DNA from 3 places in the Methylovirgula sp. 4M-Z18 genome. Region 1 is predicted to be linked to each of the others. Evidence: riboswitches for the same ligand, from Rfam matches in the RefSeq annotation. Region 1 holds a riboswitch; each other region holds the start of a gene.
The links. Region 1 has a riboswitch for cobalamin ahead of V9T28_RS17110 (aromatic ring-hydroxylating oxygenase subunit alpha). Riboswitches for the same ligand answer to the same signal wherever they lie in the genome.
Positions count from the first base shown of each region.

Region 2: linked by a shared signal. The riboswitch ahead of V9T28_RS08730 (ABC transporter substrate-binding protein) and the one ahead of V9T28_RS17110 (aromatic ring-hydroxylating oxygenase subunit alpha) in region 1 are both predicted to bind cobalamin.
Region 3: linked by a shared signal. The riboswitch ahead of V9T28_RS05830 (DUF1636 family protein) and the one ahead of V9T28_RS17110 (aromatic ring-hydroxylating oxygenase subunit alpha) in region 1 are both predicted to bind cobalamin.

Region 1 covers NZ_CP149574.1:3,693,024-3,702,731, forward strand. The annotation lists gene V9T28_RS17085 (NAD(P)/FAD-dependent oxidoreductase) at 1-652, opposite strand, end outside; gene V9T28_RS17090 (nitrate/nitrite transporter) at 663-1,880, opposite strand; gene V9T28_RS17095 (CmpA/NrtA family ABC transporter substrate-binding protein) at 2,160-3,395, opposite strand; gene V9T28_RS17100 (ANTAR domain-containing response regulator) at 3,407-3,994, opposite strand; gene V9T28_RS17105 (hybrid-cluster NAD(P)-dependent oxidoreductase) at 4,283-5,380, opposite strand; gene V9T28_RS17110 (aromatic ring-hydroxylating oxygenase subunit alpha) at 5,393-6,640, opposite strand; cobalamin riboswitch at 6,756-6,960, opposite strand; gene metH (methionine synthase) at 7,025-9,708, opposite strand, start outside.
Region 2 covers NZ_CP149574.1:1,891,036-1,900,743, forward strand. The annotation lists gene V9T28_RS08710 (TetR/AcrR family transcriptional regulator) at 1-646, opposite strand, end outside; gene V9T28_RS08715 ((2Fe-2S)-binding protein) at 878-1,375, shown strand; gene V9T28_RS08720 (FAD binding domain-containing protein) at 1,372-2,430, shown strand; gene V9T28_RS08725 (xanthine dehydrogenase family protein molybdopterin-binding subunit) at 2,423-4,684, shown strand; cobalamin riboswitch at 4,885-5,129, shown strand; gene V9T28_RS08730 (ABC transporter substrate-binding protein) at 5,362-6,348, shown strand; gene V9T28_RS08735 (FecCD family ABC transporter permease) at 6,354-7,394, shown strand; gene V9T28_RS08740 (ABC transporter ATP-binding protein) at 7,391-8,155, shown strand; gene V9T28_RS08745 (class I SAM-dependent methyltransferase) at 8,158-8,937, shown strand; gene V9T28_RS08750 (Lrp/AsnC family transcriptional regulator) at 8,934-9,404, opposite strand; gene V9T28_RS08755 (transketolase) at 9,527-9,708, shown strand, end outside.
Region 3 covers NZ_CP149574.1:1,284,686-1,294,393, forward strand. The annotation lists gene cobN (cobaltochelatase subunit CobN) at 1-2,423, opposite strand, end outside; gene cobW (cobalamin biosynthesis protein CobW) at 2,443-3,471, opposite strand; gene V9T28_RS05830 (DUF1636 family protein) at 3,512-3,925, opposite strand; cobalamin riboswitch at 4,025-4,214, opposite strand; gene cobO (cob(I)yrinic acid a,c-diamide adenosyltransferase) at 4,289-4,909, shown strand; gene V9T28_RS05840 (cobyric acid synthase) at 4,909-6,366, shown strand; gene cbiB (adenosylcobinamide-phosphate synthase CbiB) at 6,382-7,428, opposite strand; gene cobD (threonine-phosphate decarboxylase CobD) at 7,405-8,421, shown strand; gene V9T28_RS05855 (hypothetical protein) at 8,443-8,712, opposite strand; gene V9T28_RS05860 (mannitol dehydrogenase family protein) at 8,991-9,708, shown strand, end outside.

The DNA.
Region 1 (9,708 bases):
CCTTCGTGCTGCCGCCCACCGCAACCGTCTGCGCATTGAGCAGAACCTGCACACCTTTGCGCTCCACCGCCCGCTTCAGGAAGGCGGCACTGCGCGGATCGAGCTGGCGCTCCATCAGCCGGTCCATCACGTGAACCAGCGTAACCTTGGCGCCGCCCTTCGCGAGGCTGCAGGCCGCTTCGATGCCCAATAGACCGCCGCCGACAACCGCCACGCGCGCGCCTCTCGCCGCCGCATCGCTCAAGCCGGGCATGTCGGCGAAATCGCGGAATGTCATGACCCCGGGAAGATCCATCCCGGGAATCGGCAGGCGGGCAGCAACCGAGCCCGTCGCCAGGACGACACGGTCGAACGCGACCGACGTTCCGTTTTCGAGAGCTGCCGTCCGGCCGCCGAGATCGAGGCCCGTCACGCGCTGTCCGCTGATCACGCGGACGCCATGCTGCGCGTACCAGTCGGACGGGCGCAGCGTGAGATCGGATTCCGCGACCTCGCCCGCAAGCAAGGCCGAGAGCAGCACGCGATTATAGGCGAGCCGCGGCTCGGCCCCGACGATCGTGACGTCGAAGCGGTCGGGCGCGAAGGTCATCAGATCTTCGCACAGCCGCACGCTCGCCATGCCATGGCCGACGATGAGCAATCTCTCTTTCATGGCGGCCTCCTCAGATACGCGCCGGGGCGCTGCCGTCGGCCACCGTCCAGGTGCTGCGCCAACGGTTCTTCACGCCATGCAGGGCTAGGAGGGCGAGAGCCGCGAGGGCGGCGAAAATCAGAAAGCCGATCTGATAGGAGCCGGTGAATTGCTTCGACAGTCCGAGGCTGGAGGCGAGATAGAACCCGCCAATGCCGCCGGTCATGCCGACAAGTCCGGTCAGAATGCCGATCTCGGCGCCAAAACGCTGCGGCACAAGCTGGAAGACGGCGCCGTTACCCATGCCAAGCGCCAACATGCCGATAAACAGAATGCCGAGACCGAGCCAAAGCTGACCAAAGCCGAAACTGACGAGCACGCAAGCCGTGGCAGCAACCGCATAAAGTAGGCTCAGCACCCGAATGCCGCCGAACCGGTCGGACATGGCGCCGCCCAGCGGGCGCGCCAACGAGCCGGCCAACACGCACAAGGCCGTGCAATAGCCCGCGGTGACCGGCGACAGGCCATATTGCGTATTGAAATAGATGCCGAGCGACGAGGCGAGACCGGAGAAGCCGCCGAAGGTCACGGAATAATAGAGCATGAACCACCAAGCGTCGCTCTGGCGCAGCACGTCGAGATATTGCTTGAAGGATTTGCGCGGCGGCTTGTTGGGGCTGTCCTTCGCCATCAGGACAAAGGCGATCAGCGCGACGGCGAGCGGCAAGGCGGCAAGGCCGATGACATTATGCCAGCCGTAGATGGCGGCAAGGGCGGGTGCGAACAGGGCGGCGAAGACAGTGCCAGAATTGCCGGCGCCGGCAATGCCAAGCGCCGTGCCTTGATATTGCGGCGGATACCAACGCGAGGCCAGCGGCAGCGCCACCGCGAAGGAGGCGCCGGCGAAGCCCAGCACCAGGCCAAGCGCCAGCAGCGCGCCGTAATTCTGCGGGCTCAGCAGCCAAAAGACGAGAAGACCGCCAATCACGATGCATTGGCTCAAGATGCCGGTGCGCTTCGGGCCCATCGCCTCGACGAGCACCCCGTTCACGACGCGCAAGAATGCACCGAGCAAAACTGGAAGCGCCACCATGAAGCCCTTTTGCGCAGCGTCGAGCTTCAGATCGCCCGAGATTTGCACGGCGAGCGGACCCAAAAGGATCCAGACCATGAAGCTCATGTCGAAATAGAAGAAAGATGCAAACAAGGTCGGCCAGTGCCCGGCCTTGAAAAAGTCCCTACTGATCATTGCCATGCTCCAAGACGAGAAAAAACAAACCGCCGTCGTTCGGCCATGCAAAACGCGTGGACAAACAGCCGGCGGCGGCAGATTCAACGCCCAGCAGCGGACGTGCGGACCTTCAGGCCCGGATTTCGAGAAAAGCGTGTGCGGCCGTCATTGGCCTGTTACGCGAATGAGGATCTTCCCTCTAAATCAAAGAGTAAGCTGGAGGCATGCCGGGCACAAGAACAAATATTGTGCGACGCAGCATCAATGTTGTTCAAATGGCGTTGCTTTGCACAATCTTTAATCGCCAAAGCCCGCAATATAGGCTTCGAGCCGGTCGGGGTCGAAAAGGCGGCCATCGAAAAAGCCGTCGGGGCCGAGCACCATCGTGCCGCGGCGCGAGGCGACGCCGGTGGGGTTTTTCAGCGCCCCCTCCACCTTGGCACTGGCGCGCGGCAGATCGATACCGGTCTCTGACAAAACGGCGCGGTAGAGATCCGGGCGGTAAACTTGGCCGATTTTCGCCGCCATATCCGCCGAATATGTCACCTGCCCCCAGCGCACCATTTGCGAATAGAACCATAAGGCATGGCTTTGCCACGGGAAGTTGGTGGCATGCGCGTGCAGGACGAGAAAATCCGGTAGCACCTCCGCTGTCGCGCCTTTTTGCCTAAGGATCTTGCCGCTCAGTGCTCGGATCAGAATGTTGGCAGGAGCGGCAACGTAGCCGGGCCGCGCCAGAAGTTCCGCGAGTTCGCCATGATTGGCCGGATTGCCCGCCCATTGGGCAGCGCGGGACAAAGCGCGCAGCAATGCGGCAAAACGTTCCGGCTCGCGCTTGGGAAAATCCACGCCGAAACCCAAGACCTTTTCCGGCCCTTGCCGCCAGAGTGCCGATTTGGTGACGGCCAAGACGCCCGTGCCCGCGTCGACACACAGCGAATTCCACGGCTCGCCGGCGCAAAAGCCGTCGATCTGTCCCTTCGCCATGGCATCGCCCATGAAGGAAGGCGGCAGCACGATAAGGCGGACGTCATTATCGGGGTGAATGCCCGAGGCCGACAGCCAGTATCGCAGCTCGTAATTGTGCCCTGAATAGGGATAGACGACGGCGAGCGTCAACGGCGCAAGCCCATCCGCCCGCCGGCGAGTGATCACTTGCACCAGCGCCTTCCCCATTTCGGCGGGCTCGGACCGAAGGGTCGCGCCTTCCCGCTCCATCGCCGCAAAAACCTGCAGCGACAGCGTAATCGCATTGCCCCCCAGGCTGAGGGAAAAGGGCGCGATCATCGGCACGTCCACGTGGCCGACGCCGAGCGTCGAGGCGACCGGCATCGGACCGAGCATATGCGCGGCATCGAAATGCCCCAACATCACGCGGTCGCGAATATTGGCCCACGAGGTCTCGCGCATCAAAGTCAGATCGAGGCCCTCGTCCGCCGCGAAGCCCTTTTCCTTGGCGGCAATCAAGGTCGCGCTGTCGGTCAGCGGCATGAAGCCGAGGGTCAGATGTCTTGCCTTGCCCGAATGTGCCAAAATCAAGCTCCTCACCCCAAGAGTTTTGCTGCGATCAACAGGCCGCGCGCCACATCGGCGACCCGGCGGCTCTCGTTCATCGCCGTCTTGCGCAGCAACGTGTAGGCTTCCTCCTCGGAAATATGCCGGCTCTTCATCAAAATGCCTTTGGCCTTGTCGATGACTTTCCGGTCTTCGAGGGCCTGCTTGGTGCGGTCGAGTTCCTCCCTCAACCGATGGAACGCATTGAAACGGCTGATCGCCATGTCGAGAATCGGTTTCAGCCGCTCCTTGCGCAGGCCATCGACCACATAGGCCGAGACGCCCGCGTCGATCGCCGCTTCCATCGAGGCCTTGTCGGATTGATCGACAAACATGGCCACCGGCCGCCGCACGTTGCGCGAGACGTGAAACATTTCTTCCAAGACATCGCGATTGGGGTTTTCAAGATCGATCAAAATCACATCGGGCTCGACGTCGACAACCTGCCGCAGCAAATGCCGCATTTCGACGATCACGGTCACACGCGCATGGCCAGCGTCCAGCAAGCCCTCGCGGATCATCGCGGCCCGGACCGGATTGTCGTCAATGAGCAGAATATGGAGATCCGATGGAGACATGGGCTAGGCGTGATGAATCTCTGCGGCAAAACCAGGGACAGTCCGACATGGCGTGGAGACTCGCAGCGGCGAGATGGAGCCAGCGTAGAGTTAAGGAGTCGTCTCCGCAACCTCATCCGCGATCCCGGATTTTGGCAAATACAAATTTATACAATAATATCAGCTATATATATGTTCGCAATTTGATTCAAATGATGCGCCGATCATTTCTGACCGGCGGTCACGTCTCTCAGCCCCATCAGACGCCGCAACGGCGCAGAGCGCGCGTTTTGGGCAACACCCGGTGCATCACGCCTCGATCTCGACGGCGCTCCTCGGCTGCGAGCAGCAGGCAAGGATAAATCCTTCTTCGATCTCCTCGTCGAGAATGCCGCCATTGTGATTCATCTCGACGTCGCCCGATACTTTCTTCACCTTGCACGTACCGCACAAGCCGGATTCGCAGGCAGCGGGAATCCGCACGCCTGCCGCGCGGGCGATGGTAAGCAGGCTCTCGTCGGGCGCGCCGAAACCTTCGACATCGGACAGGGCGAAGCGAATCTGCATCGCATCCGCAGATGGAACCGCAGGAGCCGCAGCAGGCGCCGTTTCGCGTACCGGAGCAACCGGCATCGCGAAACTTTCCTCGTGATAGCGCGCCATGTCGAAACCGGCCGCCCCCAGCATCTCACGCACCGACCGCATGAACGCGTCCGGACCGCAGCAGAATATCTCCCGGTCACGAAAATCCGGCGCCAGCAGAGGCAGGCGCGCGGCATCAAGGCGGCCGACATGGCCGAACCAGTTTTCGCGCATCGATCGTCCCTTGACCATCAAAGTAAGCGCCAATCTTGGCATCCGCTGGCCCAGAAGCTCGAGTTCCTCACGAAAGATGAGATCCTCCGGCCGGCGCGCGCAATTGAGGCAGGCGACATCGGTCGCCGGAGCACAATCGTTCAGCCAGCGCAGCATCGACATCATGGGCGTGATGCCGGACCCCGCCGAGATGAAGAAATATTTCGCCGCCGGATGGCTGTGCAGGGAAAAATCGCCCGCCGGACCGAAGGCGCGGATGCGCGCGCCGACGGTGAGGTGGTTGAACATCCAGCGCGTGCCGACGCTGCCTCCTTGCGCCTTCACCGTAACGGCGATCGAAAACGGCCGCGACGGCGAGGAGGACAATGTATAGGTCCGCATCAGCGGTCCGTCCGGCAGCGGCAATTCGAGCGTAACGAATTGGCCGGGCTTATAGCGAAACCACGTTTGCCCGTCGGCGCGGAAGGTGAAGGTTTTCACCTCCGGCGCCTCGTCGACAATATCGATGATCTCCAGGAGCTGCTGCCGGTCGTTCCACGGCACCATCTCGTCGAGATGCCGGTTCAGACGAAATTCGGTGAGCGCATTCATGACTCATATCCTCTAGGCAACGCTGCGCAGCGCGGGTTTGCCGCCTTCGCTCAGGCGCGGTTCGATAAACCGCGTATACCAGTCGACGAACTGCAGCACGCCGCCTTCATGCATCTGTGAGTAAGGTCCAGGCTCGTAAGCGGGCGACGCAATGCCAAAGGCATTTTCCTCGACGATTCGGCGGTCCTGATCGTTCGTCTCGGTCCAGACATGGGTGAGATTGGCGAGGTCATAGTCGACGCCCTCGACCGCATCCTTATGCACCAGCCATTTGGTCGTCACCGCGGTTTCGGTCGCGCTGATCGGGAGGACGCGGAAGGTGACGGCGTGATCGCCAAGAATATGGTTCCAGGTCGTCGGATAATGGTAGAGCAGCAGTGAACCGATCCGCCCTTCCGTGACCGCGTGCGACAAACCGCGCTGTACCGCGGGCTTGCCGTTCATCGTGTAACTCGCGGCATCCCGCAGAAGCGGCACGCGCGTCGCGCGAAATTGACCGGACTGGTCGATCTGGAAACGCGACGGCAGCCCGGCCGCCTCGCATTTGTTCCAATGGGCGACGATCTCAGGATCATCTTCCGCGCCTTGCACGCCGGTAACGGTTGGCGCTTCGGGAAACGTCTTGCACAGTTCAGGATGGTTGCCCACGCAATGGTAGCATTCGCGGTTGTTTTCCCACACGAGCTTCCAATTGCCCTTTTCGATGATCGTGCTTTCGAAGGCGACCTTGGCTTCGCCGAGCCGATGCGGCGCAAAATAAGGCTCCATCATCTGACGGACCGGCGCAAATTCTGCCGGCTCCTTCGCTAGGCAAATGAAGATGTAGCCCGCGACGCTTTCGCAGGCGACCGGCTTCAATCCGAATTCGGCTTTGTCGAAGCCTTCCGCCATTTGCCGGGCAAACAGCAACTTGCCGTCGAGGTCATAGGTCCATTGATGATAGGGGCAGACGAGTCGCGCCGACGTGCCTTTCTGGGCGTTGCAAACCCGGCTGCCGCGATGGCGGCAGGAATTGTGGAACGCGCGAAGCTTGCCCTCACGGTCGCGCAGCACGACGATCGGATAGGCGCCGACTTGCACCGTGAAGAAACTGCCCGGCTTCGCAACTTCGCAATCGTGCCCGACAAACAGCCAGTCGCGATACCAGATCAGATCGAGGTCGAGCTGGAAGAAGGCGGGATCGGTATAGAAAGCCTGGGGGAGGCTAAAGCCTTCGCGGCGATTGCGAAGGAGTTTCAGCATGTCGTTACGCGTATCCATGTTCTGTCCTTTTGCTCAAGGACTGAACTGGTGGTGATGGAGGAAGTTTTAACGCCGGCGGAGCCTCAAGCCCCAGCCCAAAACGCCCTGCCTCCTGACCGCCCACCGCGATCAGTCAAGTTTCATACCCAAGGCTGGTTTCCGGGCTTCGGAGCCGTCCTTTTGAACTGTCTCAACACCTTCCCAGGCTTGTTCTCCCAGTGGTTTCTTATCGAGACAAAGGCTCTGTTACCGTTGCGGGGGCAGCGCCGGCGTCACACCGGCTTCCCAATTATCCCTGCGGACAATTTCCGAAGGGCACCTCGAACTGGTCGAATAATGCACCTTCCCGAAGTGCGGATGAGCCGGAATGCGACATCGGCTGTGTATAAATGCGACAGGCCCCTATTCGGCCGCCTTGGCGGCGGGAGCAGGCACGTAGTTGAGGATCGGGCCGAGCCAGCGCTCCACCTCGCGGATGTCCATATCCTTGCGCGCGGCATAGTCTTCGACCTGATCGCGCTCGACCTTCGCGACGCCAAAATAATAGCTGTCCGGATGCGAAAGATAGAGACCCGAGACGGACGAGCCGGGCCACATGGCCATGCTCTCGGTCAAAGTGACGCCCGCCTTGGTTTGCGCGTCGAGCAGGCGGAAGAGCGTGACCTTCTCGGTGTGATCGGGTTGCGCCGGATAGCCGGGCGCCGGGCGAACGCCCTCGTAAGGCTCGCCGATAAGGTCGTCGGGCGTGAACGATTCGCTCGGCGCATAACCCCAGAACGCCTTGCGCACCCGCTCATGCAGGCACTCGGCAAAAGCCTCGGCGAAACGGTCCGCCAGCGCCTTGACCAGGATGGACGAGTAGTCGTCGTTAGCCCGCTCGAAGCGCTCGGCAATGGCGACTTCCTCGATGCCGGCTGTCACCACGAAGCCGCCGACATAATCGAGCTTGCCGCTCTCCCGCGGCGCCACGAAATCCGCAAGCGCGACATTCGGCTTGCCGTCACGTTTGGAGAGTTGCTGCCGCAGCGTGAAGAAAGTGGCCAGCTCCTTTGCCCGGCTTGCATCGGTGAAGAGTTTGATATCGTCCCCTACGGCATTGGCCGGCCAGAAGCCGATGACGGCCCTTGGCGCGAACCACTTCTCCTCGATGATTTTCTTGAGCATCGCCTGCGCATCGTCGAACAATTGCCGCGCGGCCGGTCCTTGCCTCTCGTCCGCCAAGATCGCCGGATAGCGGCCCTTGAGTTCCCATGTCTGGAAGAACGGCGTCCAATCGATATAGCGGGCCAGCTCGGCGAGGTCCCACGTCTCGAATACCTTTGTGCCGAGGAAAGACGGTTTCGGCGGCGTATAATTCGCCCAGTCGATCTTGAGCCCATTGGCGCGGGCTTTGGCGAGCGGCAGGCGCTGCTTCTCCCGCTCGGCGCGCTCGTGCGCTTCGGTCACTTTACGGTACTCGGCCCGGATCGTCTCGACATAGCCGGGCTTGGCCTCGGCCGAGAGCAGGCTTGATACGACCCCGACGGCCCGGCTCGCATCGGTGACATAGAAGGCTTGCCCCCGGTGGTAGCGCGGATGGATTTTCACTGCCGTGTGCACGCGGCTCGTGGTCGCTCCCCCGATGAGAAGCGGAATATCGAATCCCTCGCGCTCCATTTCCGAAGCGACATGCACCATTTCATCGAGCGAGGGCGTGATCAGCCCCGAGAGACCGATAATGTCGGCCTTCACGGCCCGCGCCGTCTCCAGGATCTTCGTCGCCGGCACCATCACGCCAAGGTCGATGATCTCATAATTGTTGCAGGCCAGAACAACGCCGACGATATTCTTGCCGATGTCGTGGACGTCTCCCTTCACGGTGGCCATTACGATTTTGCCGGCGCTCTCGCGTTCGCCACCGCCATTGGCCGCTTTTTCGGCTTCCATATAGGGCAGCAGCACGGCCACCGCCTGTTTCATGACCCGTGCGGACTTCACCACTTGCGGCAGGAACATTTTGCCGGAGCCGAACAGGTCGCCAACCACATTCATACCCGCCATCAAGGGGCCTTCGATGACGTCGAGCGGCCGCTTCGCCTTTTGCCGCGCCTCTTCCGTGTCCCGATCGATGAATTCCGTGTTGCCGTTGACCAAAGCATGTTCCAGCCGCTTGTCGACCGGCCACTCGCGCCAAGCGGTGTCCTTCTCGCGTGCCTCTTTGGCGCCCTGCCCCCTGTAGCGCTCGGCAATCTCCAGCATCCGCTCGGTGGCCGTCCCGCCGCCCTTGGGCGCGCGGTTCAGCACCACGTCTTCGCAGGCCTCCCGCAGATCGGGATCGATCGATTCGTAGACCGCGAGCTGGCCGGCATTGACGATGCCCATATCCATGCCGCGCTGGATCGCATGATAGAGGAACACCGCATGCATCGCTTCACGCACCGGCTCGTTGCCCCGGAACGAAAAGGACAGGTTGGAAACCCCGCCCGAAATATGCACATGCGGCAGCGTGGCGATGATATCCCCAGTCGCCTCGATGAAATCGACACCATAGGTGTCGTGCTCCTCGATGCCCGTCGCGATGGCAAATACGTTGGGATCGAAAATGATGTCTTCGGGCGCAAAGCCGACCCGCTCGGTCAGGAGCTTATAGGCGCGCGTGCAGATCTCGACCTTGCGGGCTTTCGTATCCGCCTGGCCAAGTTCGTCGAACGCCATGACGACCACCGCCGCGCCATACATCCGGCAAAGCCGCGCGTGATGCAGGAACGAGTCTTCGCCCTCCTTCATCGAGATCGAATTGACGATCGGCTTGCCCTGGACGCATTTCAACCCCGCCTCGATCACCTCCCATTTGGAGCTGTCGATCATCACGGGAACACGGGCGATGTCGGGCTCCGAGGCGATGAGATTGAGATATTCCTCGATCGCTTTTTTGGAATCGATCAACCCCTCGTCCATGTTGACGTCGATGATCTGCGCGCCGTTTGCGACTTGGTCGCGCGCGACGTCCAGCGCAGCGGCAAAATCGCCGGCGGTGATCAATTTACGGAACTTCGCCGAGCCGGTGACATTCGTGCGTTCGCCCACATTGACGAAGGGAATGTCCT
Region 2 (9,708 bases), 1.8 Mb from region 1:
TCGTTGAAGGTCTTTTTTTCGGCGTGGCGCCACGACCCTTCTGCGGTGCTGCGGCAGTTGGACTTGCGGGCGGCTGAAAGCGGAGGCCGTCGACCAGAATATCGACCAGGCGATGGACGCTCGTCCGCCAGTCTGGCTGGCCGTGCAGGTAGCACAGGCCAATGAGCGCGCGCAGCAAGTCCGGCGCCGTGATGTCCGGGCGGATATCGCCCGCCGTAACGGCGCGGTCCAGGAGGGCACCAAGGGCTTTCGTCAGCCGGTCATAGGAATAGGTGTAGAGTTCCGAGGAGCTGCTGATGGTCAGAGCCAGCGCCGCCAGCATGCCCTTTTTGGTCGCGACGAGTTCGACATTCGATTTGAGCCATTGCCGCACCGCCTCAACCGGGGCGATCTCGCCCAATTCGTCCGCGAGCTCGGCGAGGTGGTCGACCTCGCGCCGGTAGACGGCCTCGTACAGGGCTTCTCGGGTCGGGAAATGACGGTAGAGCGTGCCGATGCCGACGCCGGCGTGGCGTGCCACGGCTTCCAGGCTTGCATCGCCGCCGCCGGCGCTGAAGACCGCCTTTGCCGCTTCCAGCACGCGTTCGCGATTGCGGACCGAATCTGCCCGGGGCTTGCGCACCGCTTTGACCACCTGTTTGTCCATTTCCTTTCGGTCCGTTCTTTTAGCTCTTGAAAAACGGAGGCATCCTCCGTATAAATACCCCGGCGGGCCAAACTGCAAATCGCCCGCCGATCGACCCGGCCGGCGCGAACCGCCTGTCCGGTCTCGCGAAATCCAAAACGGGCTCATAATTCATAAGATTGTCGACCTTCGCCGATGGGCCGGGTCGGCGCATGCGAGCCCGGTCCACCATATCACTGATTGGAGCGTTATATGAATCTTTCCATCAGTCTCACCGTGAACGGCCAGCAGCGCGTGATTGAACTCGACGATCCGCGGACGACGCTGCTCGACCTGCTGCGCGAGCGTCTCGATCTCACGGGCACAAAAAAGGGCTGCGATCGCGGCCAATGCGGCGCTTGTACAATCCTTGCGGACGGAAAGCGGATCAATTCCTGCCTTGCGCTGGCGTTGAGTTATGACGGCGCCGATCTCGTCACGATCGAAGGTGTCGCGAACGGTGACACATTGCACCCGGTGCAAGCCGCCTTTATCGCCCACGATGGCTTCCAGTGCGGTTTCTGCACGCCCGGCCAAATCATGAGTGCGATCGGCCTGATTGCGGAGGGGCAGGCGGGCGACGATCCAGAGCGCATCCGTGAAGGATTGAGCGGCAATCTTTGCCGCTGCGGCGCCTACAACGGCATTGTCGAAGCCGTGCTCGAGGCGCAAGCCCATTCAACCGGCGCCAAGACGAGGGACGCAGCATGAAAAGCTTCGATTACGTGCGTGCCGCCAGCCTCGACCAGGCCGTGGCCGCTGCGGCCGAACCGGGTTCGGTCTACCTGGCCGCTGGAACCAATCTTCTCGATCTCATGAAGGCAGGGGCCGCGCGCCCGGACCGGCTCGTGGATATCACCCATTTGCCCGAACTCGATCGCATCGAGCATCTGTCCGATGGCAGCGTGCGAATCGGCGCCCTGGTGCGCAATTCCACGCTCGCTTACGATCGGGATTTCGCCGGCGCCTATCCGGCTGTTGCGGAGGCGTTGCTTTCGGGCGCGTCAGCGCAGTTGCGCAATGCCGCGACAGTTGGCGGCAATCTGATGCAGCGCACCCGTTGCGCCTATTTTTACGATCCGGCCAGCGCCTGCAACAAGCGCATGCCGGGTTCAGGCTGTGATGCGCGCGCCGGCGAAAACCGGCTGCATGCGGTCTTGGGGTGGAGCGAGGCATGCATTGCCACCCATCCTTCCGATTTCTGTGTACCATTGGTCGCGCTCGATGCGGTCGTGGAAGTCACTGGCCGGAGCGGCAAGCGCGAGATCGCCCTTGAGGCGTTTTACCGCCTGCCGGGCGAAGCGCCCGATCGCGAGAACGAACTCGAGCCGGGCGATCTCATCACGGCGGTCCGGCTTCCGGCCGAAGCGCGGTCTTTCGCCGCCCATGCGCGCTATCTGAAGCTGCGCGAGCGCACGTCTTATGCGTTTGCGATCGTCTCCGCTGCGGCGGCGCTACGTCTCGAAGATGGCGCGATCCGTCAGGCGCGCTTGGCGCTCGGCGGCGTCGCCGCAAAACCGTGGCGTACCCGTGCCGCCGAAGCGATCCTCATCGGCGCCAAACCGCGTGCGGAGATCTTCCAAAAGGCGGCGCATGCTGCGCTCGCGGAGGCGAAGCCCTCAGGCGACAACCGCTTCAAGATCGACCTCGCGCGGAAAATCCTTGTGCGCGCCCTTGCCGAGGCCGCAAGCGGAACGCCGTCGCGTGTTCCCGCGCTGCCCGGTTCGCCCTTCTCCTCCGTTCCAGGAGCGCTCCACGATGCCTGAGATCAGCCTTACCCGCAATCCGGCCTATGCCCGGCACGGCTCGAACATCGGTCAACCGAACACCCGTCACGAAGGCGCCATGAAAGTCACCGGCAAGGCCCGTTATGCGGCCGACAATCATCCCGCCGGAATGCTTTATGCCGTCATCGCGGTCAGCACCGTCGCGCGCGGCCGCGTGGCCTCTCTCGATGTTGCGGCGGCGAAAGCCCATGCCGGTGTCGTCGACGTCATGACGCCGACGCATAAGCCGGCGCTCGCCATGCACCCGCACGAGAAAAACAATCCGTTCATGTTTCGGGTCGATCTGCTCCAGGACGATCAGGTGCGCTATGCCAATCAGGCGATTGCGGTCGTGATCGCGCAAACCCTCGAAGCCGCGACAGAAGGGGCGGCGCTGCTCGCGCCGCGCTATGAGACGGAGCCGGCCCGGGCCGATCTCGACGCGAATGAAAGTTTTGTTCCCGCCGCGGTCGGCGTCGGCGCTCCTGCCGTGCACAATCATGGCGACGTCGAGGCCGGATTGGCGCAAGCCGTGCAGCGTATTGAGGCCACGTATGAAACGCCGGCGCAATATCACAATCCCATCGAGCCGCATGCCATCGTCGCGAACTGGGACGGCGACAAATTGTCGATCGACACGCCGAGCCAGGGGTTTGTTTTTGCGCAGATGCGGATCGCCGGCCTGTTCGGGATTTCGCCGGAAAATATCCATATCCGCAGTCCCTATCTCGGCGGCGGCTTTGGCTCGAAGGGCATGATCTCGGGCCCGCAGATCCTTGGCATGATGGCGGCGAAGCTGGTTGGCAAGCCGGTCAAACTCGTACTGCGGCGCGAGCAGATGTATGGGCCGGTCGGGCATCGCTCGCCCAGCCGCCAGACCGTCCGCATCGGCGTCGATGGCACGGGCGTGCTAACCGCGCTCAGCCATCACGCGAAGGTCGCATCCAGCACTTTCGACGATTTCTTCGAACCGGCGGCCGATGTGGCGCATACGCTTTACGCGAGTCCGGCGATCGCGACGTCGCACGAGGCGGTACGCTTGGACACCGGCACGCCGCTCTTCATGCGTGCGCCCGGCGAGGCGACGGGCTCGATCGCGCTCGAAAGCGCCATCGACGAAGCAGCTTATGCCTGCGGCATGGATCCGCTCGCCTTCCGTCTGAAGAATTACGCCGAGGTCGAGCCGATTTCCGGCAAGCCGTTTTCGTCGAAAGCCCTGCGCGAATGCTATGCGCAAGCCTCCGAGCGTTTCGGCTGGGCCAAGCGGCCGCTGGCGCCCGGCCAGATGCGCGACGAGGCGGGATTCCGCGTCGGCTGGGGCATGGGCACCGCCGTGTTTCCTGCGCTGATGTTCCAAGGCGAGGCACGCGCCGTTCTGCGGGACGACGGCACCGGCCTGATGGAGACCGGTGCTGAAGACATGGGGCAGGGGGCCTGGACGGCGTTCACGCAAATCAGCGCCGACGGGCTTGGCCTCGATCTCGATCGTGTCGAGCTCAGGGCGGGGACCTCGGATCTGCCGGATGCCGGCATTGCCGGCGGCTCGGCCCATACCGCGACCGCAGGCATGGCGATTCACAATGCCGGCGCGGCGGTGATCGCCAAGCTGGCTGCGCTCGCAACGGATGATAAGCGCTCGCCGCTGTTCGGTGCAGGCAATGCGGGTGTCGTGGCGCGCAGCGGGCGCCTGTTCCGCCGGGACGACGAGAGCCGCAGCGAGAGCTATGTCGATATTCTGACCCGCGCCGGCCTCAAGGAAATCGAGGCGCGCGGCAAAAGCGCGAGCGATCCTGCGGCCCAGGCGAATTATGCCATGCACGCCCACGGCGCGGTGTTCGCCGAAGTGAAGGTCGACCCCGATTTGGGTCAGATCCGGGTGACGCGGCTTGTCGGCGCGTTTGCGGCGGGCCGGGTGATCAATCCGCGCATGGTACAGAGCCAGTATTTGGGCGGGATGATCTGGGGCATGTCCTTCGCGCTGCACGAGCACGCGATCATCGACCGCCGCTCCGGCCGCATCCTGAATGCCGATCTCGCGGAATACCACGTGCCGGTCAATGCCGACGTGCCGGCCATGGAAGCGCTCATGATCGAGGAATATGATCCTTATGTGAACGCGCTCGGCATCAAGGGCGTGGGCGAAATCGGCATCACCGGTTCGGCCGGCGCCATTGCGAATGCCGTTTGGCATGCAACGGGCAAACGCGTCCGCCATTTTCCGATCAAGATCGACGACCTGATCGACGCCCTTTGAGGCCGCCGAACGGCGGACCAACTGGCTGCATGACTTGAAGTCGCGCCCCGCGGCGCCGTCATTTCGACGGCGCCGCGTTTCGTTTTGCGCTGACTCCTGACCATTTTACCGAGGCGGATCGGGATGACCGTAACGGACGTCGGCCTCATATCCGGCTTGAGATCGGCGTGTAAGCCTCTATTGACCGCCGATATGGCCACTGTTACACGGGATTTGACGGTTCCCTTCGGGGATCAAAAGGGAACACGGTGATGCCTCGCGCAGACTCCGTGGCTGCCCCCGCAACTGTCAGCGGATTGCCCGACATCCATGGTCGCATCTTGCGGCCTGGGCGCCTTCAAGCGGCGCCATGCCACTGCTAGCCGGCTTTAAACCGTCACGTGGGAAGGCAGATGAAAAGCTTTTGTCCGTGAGCCAGGAGACCTGCCGTCGCGATCCTTTTGCGCCGCAAACAGCGCACATTTTTGCCGGCGGGGATGCCGGGGCAGGAGATAATATGAAACAGGTTTTCTGCGCCGAGGGCGCAAATCGTTCTCCCAAGGCCGTTCTTCCCGTCAAGCGGATCGACTGATCGCGGGCGCATCCCATGCGCCCATCTGCCTGTCTACTCTTGTTCGGGGAACGAAATGTCCACAGCAACAACTCATAGCAAATCTTTTGCCGGCTGGGTCGTCGGCATGTGCCTCGCCGCCTCTTTCACACAAACGGCTTTTGCGCAGTCGACCAAATATCCGCTGACAATCACCAATTGCGGGCAATCCGTCACCTTCGACAAGGCGCCCAACAAGGTCGTCTCCATCGGCCAGGGCATGACTGAAGTGCTGTTCTCGCTCGGCCTTGCCGATAAAATCGTCGGCACTGCCGTATGGGTGGGACCGGTTCTGCCGCAATATGCCGACGCAAACGCCAAGATCACGCGCCTTGCCGACAACGACCCGAGTTTCGAGGCGGTGGTCGGACAGACTCCCGATCTGGTCGCCGCCGAGTTTGAATGGCACGTTGGGCCGCAAGGGGCGGTCGGCAAGCGCGAACAATTCAATGCGCTCGGCATCAATGCCTATGTGTCGCCCGCCGATTGCGTCGCGAAGGTGAACGGCAGCAATGGCGACGGCGTTCGCAAAGAGCTTTTCACGATGGATCTCGTCTATCAGGAGATCGGCGAGCTCGCGCAAATCTTCGACGTGCAGGATCGCGGCGACAAACTCATTGCCAGCTTAAAGCAGCGCGAAGCCGCTGCGGTCGCGTCGGTTGGCGACGTCCCGAAGAACCTGCCGGTTGTATTTTGGTTCTCCAGCAAGGAAGTACAGGGCGACGCCTATATCGCCGGCAAGAACAGCGCTCCCGCCTACATTCTGAAAACGGTTGGTGCCAAGAATGTGGTAACGACCGAAGACGAATGGCCGCTTGTCGGCTGGGAAACGATCGCGCAGGCGGATCCGGCCGTGATCGTCATCGCGACCATGAGCCGCCACCGCTACGCCGCTGACAATCCGGCGGTGAAGCTTGACTTTCTGAAGACAGATCCGGTGGTGAGCCAGTTGAGCGCGGTCAAGAACAGCCATATCGTTCTCATGGATGCGCAGGACATGAATCCGACCATTCGGACCATCGACGGTATTGAGATTCTCGCCAAGGCGCTCAAAGCCGCTGAGCCGCCAAAATGAGCGTCATGCCCATGCCGCGCGTGACGGCGAACAGCAGAATTGGCCTCACAGGGCTTGTCCTTGTCGCTCTTCTCCTGCTCGCCCTCGTGATCGGCTTGGCCATTTCCATCGGCGACATCACCATTCCCTTGGCGACGATCGCGCAATCGATCGCCAATCATGCCTTTGGCACGCATTTCACGTTGAACCGCATCCACGAGGGCGTGATTTGGGATTATCGGCTGAGCAGAGCACTGGTGGCGGCAAGCGCCGGGGCGGCGCTGGCTTTATCCGGCGTTGTATTGCAGGCGCTTCTGCGCAATCCGCTCGCCGAGCCCTACGTGCTCGGCGTGTCGGCTGGTGCCTCGACGGGCGCCGTCGCCATCATGATCCTCGGATTTGGGTCCGGTCTCCTGACTTTGCCCGCCGGCGCTTTTCTGGGTGCCGTGCTGGCGTTTTTCCTGGTGTCGTTGCTGGCGGCCGGTGCGGGCGGCGGAGCCGAGCGCATTATTCTCTCGGGCGTTGCCGGCTCGCAATTGTTCAACGCCTTGACCTCTTACATCGTCACGACGTCGGCCAATGCCGAACAGGCGCGCGGCGTGATGTTCTGGCTGCTTGGCAGCCTGAGCGGCGTGCGATGGCCCGACGTTTTTCTTGCCGCGCCGGTCGCTTGCGCAAGCTTCATCGTGGTGATGCTTTATGCCCGCACGTTGGACGCGTTTACCTTCGGCGCGGATGCCGCCGCGACGCTCGGCGTGCACGTGCAGCGCGTGCGGATCGTACTGCTCGGCCTTACGGCACTCATGACCGCGGCGATGGTCAGTATCGTCGGCTGTATCGGGTTCATCGGCCTCGTCATCCCGCACGCCGCGCGCTTTTTGGTCGGCCCAGGCCATATGCGGCTGCTGCCTGTGTCCGCTTTGGTTGGGGCGATCTTCATGGTCATTGCCGACATTCTTTCACGCATTCTCATTCCGCAACAAATCCTGCCGATCGGTGTCGTCACGGCGCTGTTCGGCGCGCCCGCTTTTGCCATCATTCTCTACCGGGTGCGGAGGGCGCCATGAGCATCGGCGTCGAGGACGTCTCCTGGGCGAGCGGCAAGACCTTGATCGTCGATGGCGTGACGTTGCACGCTCCGCCCGGCAAAATGCTAGGGCTGCTCGGGCCGAACGGATCGGGCAAATCGAGCCTGTTGCGTCTGATCTGCCGTTTGCGGCAGGTGAAGAGCGGAATTATTACCCTGGGCGACACGGATATTCGCGCCATCACGCGTCACGACCTCGCGCGGCGCTTGGCGTTCGTCGAACAACAGTCGGCGACGGATGCCGATGTGACGGTCCTGGAGGTCATCCGTTTGGGGCGCACGCCCCACCGCGGCCGGCTGGCGCCCTGGACGATGCGCGATGACACGTCGGTTCAGGAGGCGTTGAAATATACCGGTCTTGCCGACAAGGCGCATCAGCTTTGGCACACTTTGTCGGGCGGCGAGCGGCAGCGGGTCCAAATTGCCCGAGCCCTCGCGCAAACGCCGACCGAATTGCTCCTCGACGAGCCGACCAATCATCTCGACATCCGTCACCAGCTTGACCTTCTCCAATTGATCGCCGGCCTGCCGGTGACGAGCATCGTTGCCCTGCACGATCTCAACCTCGCTGCCATGTTTTGCGACAATCTCGCGGTTTTGCAGCACGGCAAAGTCGTGGCAGCGGGCACACCCGAAGCGGTGCTCACGCCGGAGCTCATCGCCGACGTGTTCGGCGTGAAGGTGCATGTGGAGCGCTCGAACCTGCACGGGCGCAGCCACGTTCAATATCTGTTGGACTGATCGTGACCGCAAACCATCATCTCAAAGAAGAGATCCGCGATTATTGGTCGAAACGTTCGGAGACCTTCGATCTCGCCTTCGGGCATCGTATTCCGCCCGGACCGGAATTCGACGCCTGGCAAAAGCCCATCCGCAATGTCCTCGGCCGCACGCCACGACGTTTTCTCGAGCTTGCTTGCGGGACGGGCGAAGTGACCCGCCTCATTCATGATCTTGGTCACCACGTGACGGCGCTCGATTTTTCGGAGCACATGCTCGCGGTCGCACGGCGCAAGCATACCGGCAAGGCGCGCTTGCGATTTTTGCTGGCCGATGCGGAAAGGCCGATGGAGCCGCTCGGAAGCTATGACGCCATTGTCTGCCGCCACCTCGTTTGGACGTTGACGGAGCCCGAAAAGGCGTTTGCCGAATGGCACGCTTTGCTCAAACCGGGCGGCAAGCTTCTGGTGTTCGATGGCGATTGGGCGACGCCGACGCGTCGCGGCGGGCTTGCGGCGCGGCTTATTGCGCTGCTCGATCGGTGGTACGGGCCAGACACCCATTACGATAGCGCGCTCGGCAGCCGGCACGCGCAAATCATGGCGAACCTGCCCTTTGGCAGCGGGCTGACGCAAGAACGGTTGATGCCGTTGTTGCGTCAGGCGGGTTTCACGAATTTCACAATTCTTTCGCACGCGCCGATCGCCGCCGCGCAGCGGCGGAATGCCAATTTGCGCGACAGGCTGCGGACTCTTGTTTATCGCCGCTTTATCCTGTGCGCCCAAAAGGCGGCGAACGTTTAGCCGATCGGCAGGACTTCCGAGCGTTTGACCTGGCCGAGGGCGAAGCTCGTTTCGATGGAGGCGACGCCATTGAGGCGTGTGAGCTTTTGTTTGAGAAACTGCTCGTAGGATTCAAGGTCGGCGGCGACAATGCGCATCAGATAGTCGCGCTCGCCGGTCATGAGATAGCAGTCGACAACCTCCGGCCATTTCGCCACCGCCTGCGCGAAGCGGTCGAGATCTTCCTCGCGCTGGCGTTCGAGCTTGATCGAGGCGAAGGCGCTGATCGGTAGCCCCACTTTCTTCTGGTCCACGATCGCGCTGTAGCCCTTGATGATGCCCCCCTCTTCGAGCAGGCGTATCCGGCGGGCGCAGGGCGATGCCGACAACCCGACCTGATCGGCAAGTTCGTTGACGGTGATCTTGCCGTTGGCCTGCAGAGCCCGAAGGATCCTGATGTCGATGGCATCCAGTTCGACTTTTGGCATAAAGCACCCTTTGGTCGGACAAAATTGAAGAAAATCACCAATAATTGCATAAGGAAAATCTAAAAATAGTCAAAAATGGGACCGGCCTTCGTCTAAGACTATTTCCCATAAGGGAGTTGGAAATGGCCGATGAGCGTTTGAAGAATCTGTCCGCATTGGAGCGCAAGGTTCTGTGGCTGGCGACCTGGATGATCCACAATGCCAATCACCTGCGGGAGCACGCTGACGGGTTAAAGGTCGGTGGTCACCAGGCGTCCTCGGCTTCGCTGTCGACCTTGATGACGGCGCTTTATTTTGCCGTTCT
Region 3 (9,708 bases), 2.4 Mb from region 1:
AGGGCAAGCACCTGAGCGATCTCGTCGCCGCCCGTGCGCATCGTCGCGCTGCCCCAGAGGTCCATGACGATGCGTTGCGGCCAATCGCCGTGATCCTGCGCGTAGCGCTGCATGATTTCGGCGGCGGTCCGCTGGCCGATTTCCCAGGCGGCGCGGGTCGGGATGTTGCGCGGATCGACCGAGTAGAGATTGCGCCCCGTGGGCAACACATCGAGACGGCCGCGCGAGGGCGCGCCGCCGGGGCCGGGTGGTACGAAGCGTCCGTTCAAGGCGGCGAGAAGATTGTGGCGCTCGTTGCGCGCGGAATCAGCGAGCAGCGTGGCGAGTTGGTTCTTGTCGCGCGTGCCGCTTGCACCGAACGATGCGATGATGTCCTCGCCCGCGCGGCTTTGCGGCGGCTGGCCGAAAATATGGAGGCCGTCGCGGATGCGCATATCCTTGAGATCGCACAGCCAGGCATCGAGCTTGGCCAGCGCGTCGATGGAGTCCTCATCTTCCGCAAGGCCGCTTTCCTGCGCAAGCCCGGTCTCGCGCGCACGGATCAGAATGGCTTCGCCAAGGTGTCGCGCGCGGCGTTTGTCGAGCAATTCGGCATTGGCATATTCGTCGAGTAAAGATTCCAGTTCGCTCGCCGCGCCATGGGATTCTGCATCGGTGAGCGGCGGCGTGAGATGCCCGACAATCACGGCGGACAGGCGCCGTTTGGCCTGCGCCGCTTCGCCAGGATTGTTGACGATGAACGGATAGATCACTGGCGTCGCGCCGAGCAGGATTTCCGGCGCGCAATCTTCGGACAATGCCGCGGCCTTGCCGGGCAGCCATTCCAATGTGCCGTGGGTCCCGCAGTGAATCATCGCATCGATGCAAAGGTCGAACCGCAGCCAGAGATAGAAGGCGATATAGGCATGGCGCGGCGGAAGATCGGCGTCGTGATACTCGCCCTTGCGTTGCTGCTGCGTGCCGCGGTCGGGTTGGACGGCAATATGCAATTTCCCGCTGCGCAGCAGGGGAAAACGGAATGCGCCGTCGCGGCAGGCCGGATCTTCCTCCGGCGCCCCCCAACGGGTCAGAACGCTTGATCGGAAGCTCTCTGGCAGGGCGTCAAACCACGTTCTGTAGGCTGCGAAAGAAGGCCCGGCGTGGGCATCGTTACCCATCAGCGCGGGCATGATGTCTTTCGTGGCGGGCAGGGCGCCGATGTCGTAATCAGCCTCGCGCAACAGGTCGGCGATCGCGGTGACGCTTGCAGGCGTGTCTAGACCAACCGCATAACCCGCGCGGCCGCCCTTTGCCGGATAATCGGAGAGCACGCAGGCGATGGCACGATCGCAAGGTTGCGTGCGGCGCAGCCGCGCCCATCGCAATGCCTGATCGGCGACGAATGTGATGCGCGACGCAATGGGCCGATGTGCGATATCGGTGAACTGCAGGTCGGGATGGCTTTGCGTCTCCGCCTTGAACGAAATCGCGCGCGAGATGAGGCGGCCATCAACTTCCGGCAGCACGACATTCATGGCGAGATCGCTCGCGCTCAGGCCACGACGGCTCAACTGCCATTGGGTCTCGTTGCTGCCGGCCAGAATCACTTGCAATACCGGCGCGTCCGCGCCGTCGAGGATGCTCGGACCATCATCGACGCGGGCGGAAAAGGCCGTCGTGTTTAAAATGACGTCGGGCTTAATTTTCGCGATCAAGGCGGCAAGCTCGGTACTCACCCGCTGATCCTTGAGGCTCGTCACGAAGACGCATTCGACCTTCATGCCGCGCGCGTGCAGGGCGTCGCTGAGGGCCAGAATGGGGGCTACGTCGCTCGCCATCAAGACGGATCGGTAGAAGACGAGAAGTGCCTGCGCCGCAGTCGCATCGCCTCCGTGACAAGCCTGCTCGAAGCGGCCGAAGGCAGGAACTTCGATGGCGGGGAGGGCAGCAAAGTCCGCGCCCAAATTCCGGTGGATCCAGGTGAGGAGCTGCGCCATGTTTTGCGCGCCACCCTGCAGGAAATAGGACCAGACCTCGCGCAACGCGCGGGGGTCGAGGCTCGACACGTCGGCGAGCCGCTCGTCAAAATTCATGTCGCCTGGAATGACGGCAAGATGAAAGCCATACTCGCGCGCTGCCCGAGCGAGTTGCTCGGCGCCGTAGCGCCAATATTCGAGCCCGCCGAGCAGGCGCACCAGCACAAAGCGGGCGCCGGCGCAGGTTCTCTCGACATAAAGATCGATGGAATAAGGGTGTTTGAGTTGTGCGAGATTGGCAAGACGCAGGCTTGGCCGCGCGCCTTGCATCGTGTTGTAAGCGGCCGCGAGCGCCGAGAGGTCGCTGTTGGTGAAGGACAGAAAGACGATGTCAGCCGGGCTCTGCGCAAGATCGATCGCTTCGACATTGTCGTCGAGCGAATAGGATTCTGTGCGCAGGAGATGCATGTCTTATCCTAACGCGATGCTATGCCGCCAATTGCGCGCGAATGGCATCTTCATTGAGGCCCTTTTCGCCGATAATTACCAGCCGGCTCTGCCGATTGTCGGTGTCCGCCCAGGCGCGGTCATATTGCTTGGTGAAGCGCGTGCCGACTCCCTGCACGAGCAGGCGCATCGGCTTGCCGAGAACTTCGACATAGCCCTTGATCCGCAGGACGTCGTGGTCTTGCGCCAATTGGCTGAGCTTTTTGACGAAATGATCGGGGTCCCGCACGGCATCGACCGGGACGATGAAGGATTCGAAATCGTCGTGGTCGTGCTCTTCCTCGTGATCGTGGTGCGAGGGGCGCGCCGCAAGGTCGTCTTCCGCTGCCGCATTGATGCCGAGCAGCACGTTTTTGGCGATTCTGCCGTCGGCGGACGGCACGATCTTGACCGCGCGCGGCACCACGGCGGTGATGTCCTTCGTTACCTGAGCCAGCATTTCGGGCGCAATGAGATCGGTCTTGTTGAGAACGATGAGATCGGCGCAGAGGAGCTGGTCTTCATAGACTTCCTCGAGCGGATTGTCGTGGTCGATCGAGGCATCCTCGGCGCGCTGCTGCTTGAGCTTTTCCGGATCGTCGGCGAAACGGCCCTCCGCGACGGCGGCGCCGTCGACCACGGCGATCACGCCATCGACGGTCAGGCGCGAGCGCACCGTCGGCCAGTCGAAGGCTTTCACCAAGGGTTTCGGCAGCGCGAGGCCGGACGTTTCCACGATGATATGCTCGGGCCGCGGCTCGCGGGCGAGCAGCGTTTCGATCGCCGGCACGAAATCGTCGGCAACCGTGCAGCACAGGCACCCGTTGGCGAGCTCGACGATATTTTCCTCGGGGCACGACTCGATGCCGCAGGATTTCAGGATTTCGCCGTCGACACCAACATCGCCGAATTCGTTGATGATGAGCGCCAGGCGCTGGCCGCCGGCATTTTCTAGCACGTTGCGGATGAGCGTGGTTTTACCGGCGCCGAGAAAGCCGGTGACGATGGTGACGGGGACTTTGCCGAGCATGCAGGAATCCTTGAAGGGTTCGAAGAGAAGAAAGACGGAATTAGACGGGGGCGAGCGGCGGCACGCGGGAGATGACGCCCTTGCGGAAACATTGCGGCCGCTCCCGCCAGGGGATGACGCCGTCCGGGCTCGCGGCGAACTTCAGGGCGCCGTCGACAATGTCGTCGGCGTGCACGGCGGGGTCGAGATCGCCAATGACATAGGTCCATTTGCCGGGGGCCGCGAGGGCCAGCGTTGCGGGCCGTTTGCAGACCGAGAGGCATTCCACGGTCTTGATCTCGACCGCATCGCGCGCCTGTTCTGGCCATTTGGCCAGGACGGCTTCGTACAGCGCGGCACCCGGCCGCTCGTCAGCGTTGAAGGTGCCCTTGCAAGTCACGCAGAAATACAATGTCGCGCCGGACGTCGGCGCGATCGTTGCCACGGATGGGGAGATCTCCGCGGTCAGGGACATGGCGCGCTCCATAGCTGCGCAATGCCGGATGCGGCGCGAGATGAAAAGGTGACGTCAAACGTCATATAATACTCCTGGCTGCCCCTCCGGCAGCCGCACGGGGTTGGTTTTAAGACGGCAGGTTTCCTGGCTCACGGGTCAAAGCCAGCGCACCCCTTCCCAAGATCGCTCTCAGTGGTTTTGGTGCAGGCTCGCCGTTTACAGTCGCGGGGGCGGCCATGGCTTCGGTTTCCCTCACCATGTTCCCTTGACATTCCTGTTTGGAATGACCGTCCGGATTGACTATGGCCACCGAAACGCGCACTTGTCAAACGCCGACTTAATGTCGCATCCAATATATCGGCCCGCCCATGCGAGAGACAGATGACCGAGCTTGATCCCAATGACGAAGCCGCCCGCCACAAGGCGAAGATGATCAAGCGCAAGGATGTGCAAGACGCTGAAGTTGCTTCGAAAACCATTACAGAAAAGGGGCTCCTGATCGTCAATACCGGCCCCGGCAAGGGCAAGTCGACGGCGGCCTTCGGACTCATCCTGCGGGCGTTGGGCTACGGTTGGCCGGTTGGTGTCGTGCAATTCATCAAGGGCGCCTGGCACACGGGCGAGCGGGCGGCCTTGCAGCGATTCAGCGATCTCGTCGAATGGCACACGATGGGCGAGGGCTTCACCTGGGAAACCCAGGATCGCGAGCGCGATGTTGCCGCGGCCGCCGCCGCCTGGCAAAAATCGCTGGAATTGATGGCGCGGCCGGAGATTCGCCTCGTCGTGCTCGACGAACTCAACATCGCCTTGCGCTACGATTATCTGCCGCTCGCCGAGGTCGTGGCGGCGCTTGCCGCGCGGCGGCCCGACCTGCATGTGATCGTCACCGGCCGCAATGCCAAGCCGGAACTGATCGCCGTCGCCGATCTCGTGACCGAGATGACGCTGGTGAAGCACCATTTTGCCGCCGGGGTGAAGGCGCAGCAAGGCATCGAATTCTAATGCTAGCCAAGGCGCTCATGCTGCAGGGCACCGGCTCGGATGTCGGTAAGTCCATTCTGGTCGCCGGCCTGTGTCGGGCCTTTGTCAACCGTGGGCTGAAGGTGCGGCCGTTCAAGCCGCAGAACATGTCGAACAACGCGGCGGTGACGGCGGACGGCGGCGAAATCGGCCGCGCGCAGGCCTTGCAGGCGCGGGCGTGCAAAGTGCCGGCCTCCGTGCACATGAACCCGGTACTGCTGAAGCCGCAAAGCATGATCGGCTCGCAGGTCGTGATGCAGGGCAAGGTGCTCGGCAATGCCAAGGCAAGCGAGTATCAGGCTTGGAAGCCGAAATTGCTCGGCGCCGTGCTGCAGAGCTTCGCCCATCTGCGCAATGAGGCCGACCTCGTGATCGTCGAGGGCGCGGGGAGCGCGTCCGAAATCAATCTGCGCGCCAATGACATTGCCAATATGGGCTTCGCCCGGGCCGCCGATGTGCCGGTGCTGCTGGTGGGAGACATCGATCGCGGCGGCGTGATCGCGCAGGTCGTCGGCACCAAGGCGGTGCTCGCGCCGGAAGATGCGGGGATGGTGGCGGGTTTCATCATCAACAAATTTCGCGGCGATCCGGCTTTGTTCGAGGCAGGGATGCGGCTGATCGTCGAGCATTCCGGCTGGCCCAGCTTCGGCTTGGTGCCGTTCTTTGCCGATGCCCATCGCCTGCCGCCGGAGGATGGGGTTGCCTTGACCCATCGTGTGAAGCTTCGGGACGGGCGCATCACCATTGCTGTGCCTGTACTGCCGCGCATTTCCAATTTCGACGATCTCGACCCGCTCAAACAGGAGCCGGATGTGCGCCTCATGCTGCTGCGGATGGGCGAACCCCTTCCGGCCGAGGCGGATGTGGTGATCCTGCCAGGGTCAAAGGCGACGATTGCCGATCTGCAGGATTTCCGGGCCGCCGGCTGGGACATCGACCTCATCGCCCATGTGCGGCGCGGCGGCCGCGTTCTTGGTCTTTGTGGCGGCTATCAAATGCTGGGCGCCAAGATCGACGATCCAGACGGGATCGAAGGGCCGGCAGGGGGATGCGACGGGCTCGGCCTTCTTGATGTGGCGACCGTTTTGACGCCGAAAAAAACATTGGTCGAAGTATCCGGCGTCACCTCCGAGGGCGCGGCCTTCCATGGTTATGAGATGCATATCGGCGAGACCATCGGCGCAGGCTTGCGGCGGCCGATGCTGACCTTTGCCGACGGCCGGCCGGATGGCGCGGTTTCGCCCGATGGCCGCGTGAAGGGCTGTTATGTGCACGGATTGTTCGCGGATGACGGCTTGCGGCGGGCCTGGCTGCAATCCCTGGGCGGTCAGGGCTCAGATCTCGCCTATGAGCAGAGCGTCGAAGCGACCCTCGACGCGCTGGCCGCGCATTTGGAAGCGCATGTTGATCTCGACGCCCTGCTTGAAACCGCGCGATAGCTCCGCCCCAAAGCGCTAGATGGCGACCAGCGCGGCCAAAATCAGCGCGAGAACGCCGGCCTGAATCACACATGCGGCGCGGTACAGTCTGATCGCCTTTTTGATGTCGTCCAGCGTCGCTTCGCGCCGCCCATCGCCCATATAGACATCCTCGACCCGCTCTTCGCCGTAGATGCGAGGGCCGGCCAGTTTGAGATCGAGCGCGCCGGCCATGGCCGCTTCCGGCCAGCCGGCATTGGGTGAGCGGTGATGGCGCGCATCGCGCAACACCGTAGCGGCCGCACGTTGCGCCGAGGCGCCGGGCGTGACGAGACTGGCGAGGATCAGCCACAGGGCGGCAAGCCGCGAGGCCGGCAGATTGATGAGATCGTCGAAACGCGCTGCGGCCCAGCCAAAAGCGGCGAAGCGCTCATTTTTGTGGCCGATCATCGAATCAGCAGTATTGGCAGCCTTATACATGACGCCGCCGGGCAGTCCGCCGGCCGCCGTCCAGAAGAGGGGCGCCACGATGCCGTCCGAAAAATTCTCCGCGAGACTTTCGATCGCCGCGCGCGCGACGCCGGACGAATCGAGATAGGCCGGATTGCGGCCGACGATCATGGCCACGGCGATTCGTCCCTCTGTGAGGCCGAGCTCCAGTCCTTTGGCGACAGCAACCACGTGCTGGTCGAGGCTGCGCTGGGCGATGAGGCTAGAAACGAGGCAGGCAAGAGGAAGAAGCCCCAGCCAGCCACCGGGCGTCATGGCTTGCAGCAATGTTGCGGCGGTGCCCGACACAGCGAGCAAGATGATCAGTGCCAGCACCCCCTTGGCACGCCGCACGGCAAAGCTTTCGTCGGATTTGTTCAAGCTGCGATCGAGCCGATCGATCAGCTTCCCGATCCAGGTGACGGGATGGCCGATGATGCGGTAAAGCTGGGCCGGGTAGCCGAAAGCCGCCTCGATGACGAGCGCGAGCAACGCTAGGGAAATTGTGAAGAGAAGATGCACGAGGCGAAGACGATAGAGGGGGTGAAAGCCCAAGACGAGGCCGGGCCGATGCCTTCGACTATCTTTCATCACGGCGGAAATCTCAAGAGCGCGCAGGCGCTCTATCCTAACGCGCCGCAACCGTGGATCGATCTCTCCACCGGCATCAATCCCATTGCCTATCCCATTCCGACGATCGCGCCGGAGGCGTGGACGCGCCTCCCGGAAACTGCGCATGTCGCGGCGCTGGAAGCCGCTGCGGCACAGGCCTATTTCGTCCGCGACACAGAGCATGTCGTCGCTGCGCCGGGAACGCAAGCGCTGATTCAATGGCTGCCGCGACTGTTTCCGGCGCGCACGGTCGGCATTTGCGGTTTCACTTATGGCGAACATGAAAAGACATGGGCCGCAGCCGGCGCGCGGGTGACATATGTCGAGACGGTCGATGCGCTGAGCGGTTTCGATGTCGCCGTGATCGTCAACCCCAACAATCCGGACGGCCGGCTCGTCTCCGGTGACCGACTCTTGCATCTTGCGCGGCAGATGGCAGCGAAGAATGGGCTGCTCGTCGTTGACGAAGCCTTTATGGATCTCGTCGATCCGGCGTTTCATCTGAGTGCGCATATGCCGGTGGCGTCGACGATCATTTTGCGCTCGCTTGGCAAGACCTACGGGCTTGCGGGCTTGCGTCTTGGTTTCGCGATCGCGCCGACCGAGCTTGCGCGCATCATTCGTGATGCGCTCGGGCCATGGGCGGTTTCCGGCCCGGCGATCGACATTGCGCAGCGCGCGTTGGGCGATGCGGCTTGGCGCGAGGCGACGCGGAGCCGATTGCGGCAAGAGTGCGGTCGACTCGACCGCATGTTGCAGAATGCCGGATTCTCAACGCCTTTCGGTACGCTTCTCTTCCGCACCGCGGAGCACGCGCATGCGCGCGATTGGCTGCATAGTCTGGCACAAACCGGAATCCTGACGCGGCCATTTACGGCGAGACCGCATTGGCTGCGGTTCGGTTTGCCAGCAGGCGAGGCGGCCTGGTGGCGGCTGGAAGAGGCCCTTCGCAAGGGGCCGAAAGTTCCTAACTAAGCGACCACAGGCCGCAACCTTTCAGAGGGCTTCGCTCGACCCTGGGATCCAGGCCACATGCCGGCGGATGTTGGATAAGCCTGTCTTGCAGTGCTGATAATTCATCTGTTGCGCGACTTCTGGATCCTGGGTCGAACTCGGAGTGACGAAGAGGCCTTCACGTGACGGCGATGCGGACGAACAATCGATATCGTCGGTCCGCTTGGCCCGATCGATGAAATGCGATGGGACCCAGACGCCGACATAGAGCACCACGAGAAGGCCGCAAATGCCGATCGGGTGGCGTTTCAAATCTGCAGAACCCTCTTCGAAAAGCCTTATCAATCGTCACAAGGTTTCGTCTCGCGCGGCACTGCATGTCACAACGAAATTCTATTGTGCACAACAACATCAATTTGCCCGTGCGCACATCGGCCGAAGGGCTCGCTCTGACACACCAGTCGATGCATTTTTTCGCTCCCAAAAAGTGAATATATGGCTGCAAAAACGAAGATTGATATGGTGCTATTTGCGCGAGTTAGGTATTGTATTTTCTGATAGAAATGCATCGAACGAAAGGCGGGATCGACATGACCACCAAACTCGCGCTCGGCTCGCTCGCGGCCATTGCCAAAACTGCGAAAATCCCTGCCTATGAGCGCTCAAAGCTCTCGCCTGGCATTGTGCATTTCGGTGTCGGCAATTTTCATCGCGCTCATCTGGCGGTCTATCTCGATGATCTGTTCAACCTGGATGAGGGGCATGATTGGGCGCTTGTCGGGGCTGGCGTCCTGCCGTCCGATCACGTGGTGCGCGAGAAGCTCAAGGACCAGGATTACCTTACGACCGTGGTCGAGCAGGAGGCAAACAAGTCCGAGGCGCGGATCACCGCTGCCATGATCGACTATGTCGAGCCGCAAAATGCCGCCGCCATCATCGCGCGCCTCGCCGATCCGTCCACCCGCATCGTGTCGATGACGGTGACGGAGGGCGGATATTTCATCGATCCGGCTTCGGGAAAGTTCAACCCGTCCCATCCGGATATGGTGCATGATAGCGCCCATCCCGATGCGCCAAAAACCGTCTTCGGTCTGATTCTGGCGGGTTTGAAAGCGTGCAGGGACAAGGGGCTCCCGCCGTTCACGGTCATGTCGTGCGATAATATTCCCGGCAACGGCCATGTCACCGAAAATGCGGTTGCGGGCCTCGCCGAATTGTCGGATCCGGCTTTCGCCGCATGGGTGCGCGCGAATGTGGCGTTTCCCAATTCCATGGTCGATCGCATCACGCCTGCGACGGGCGATCGCG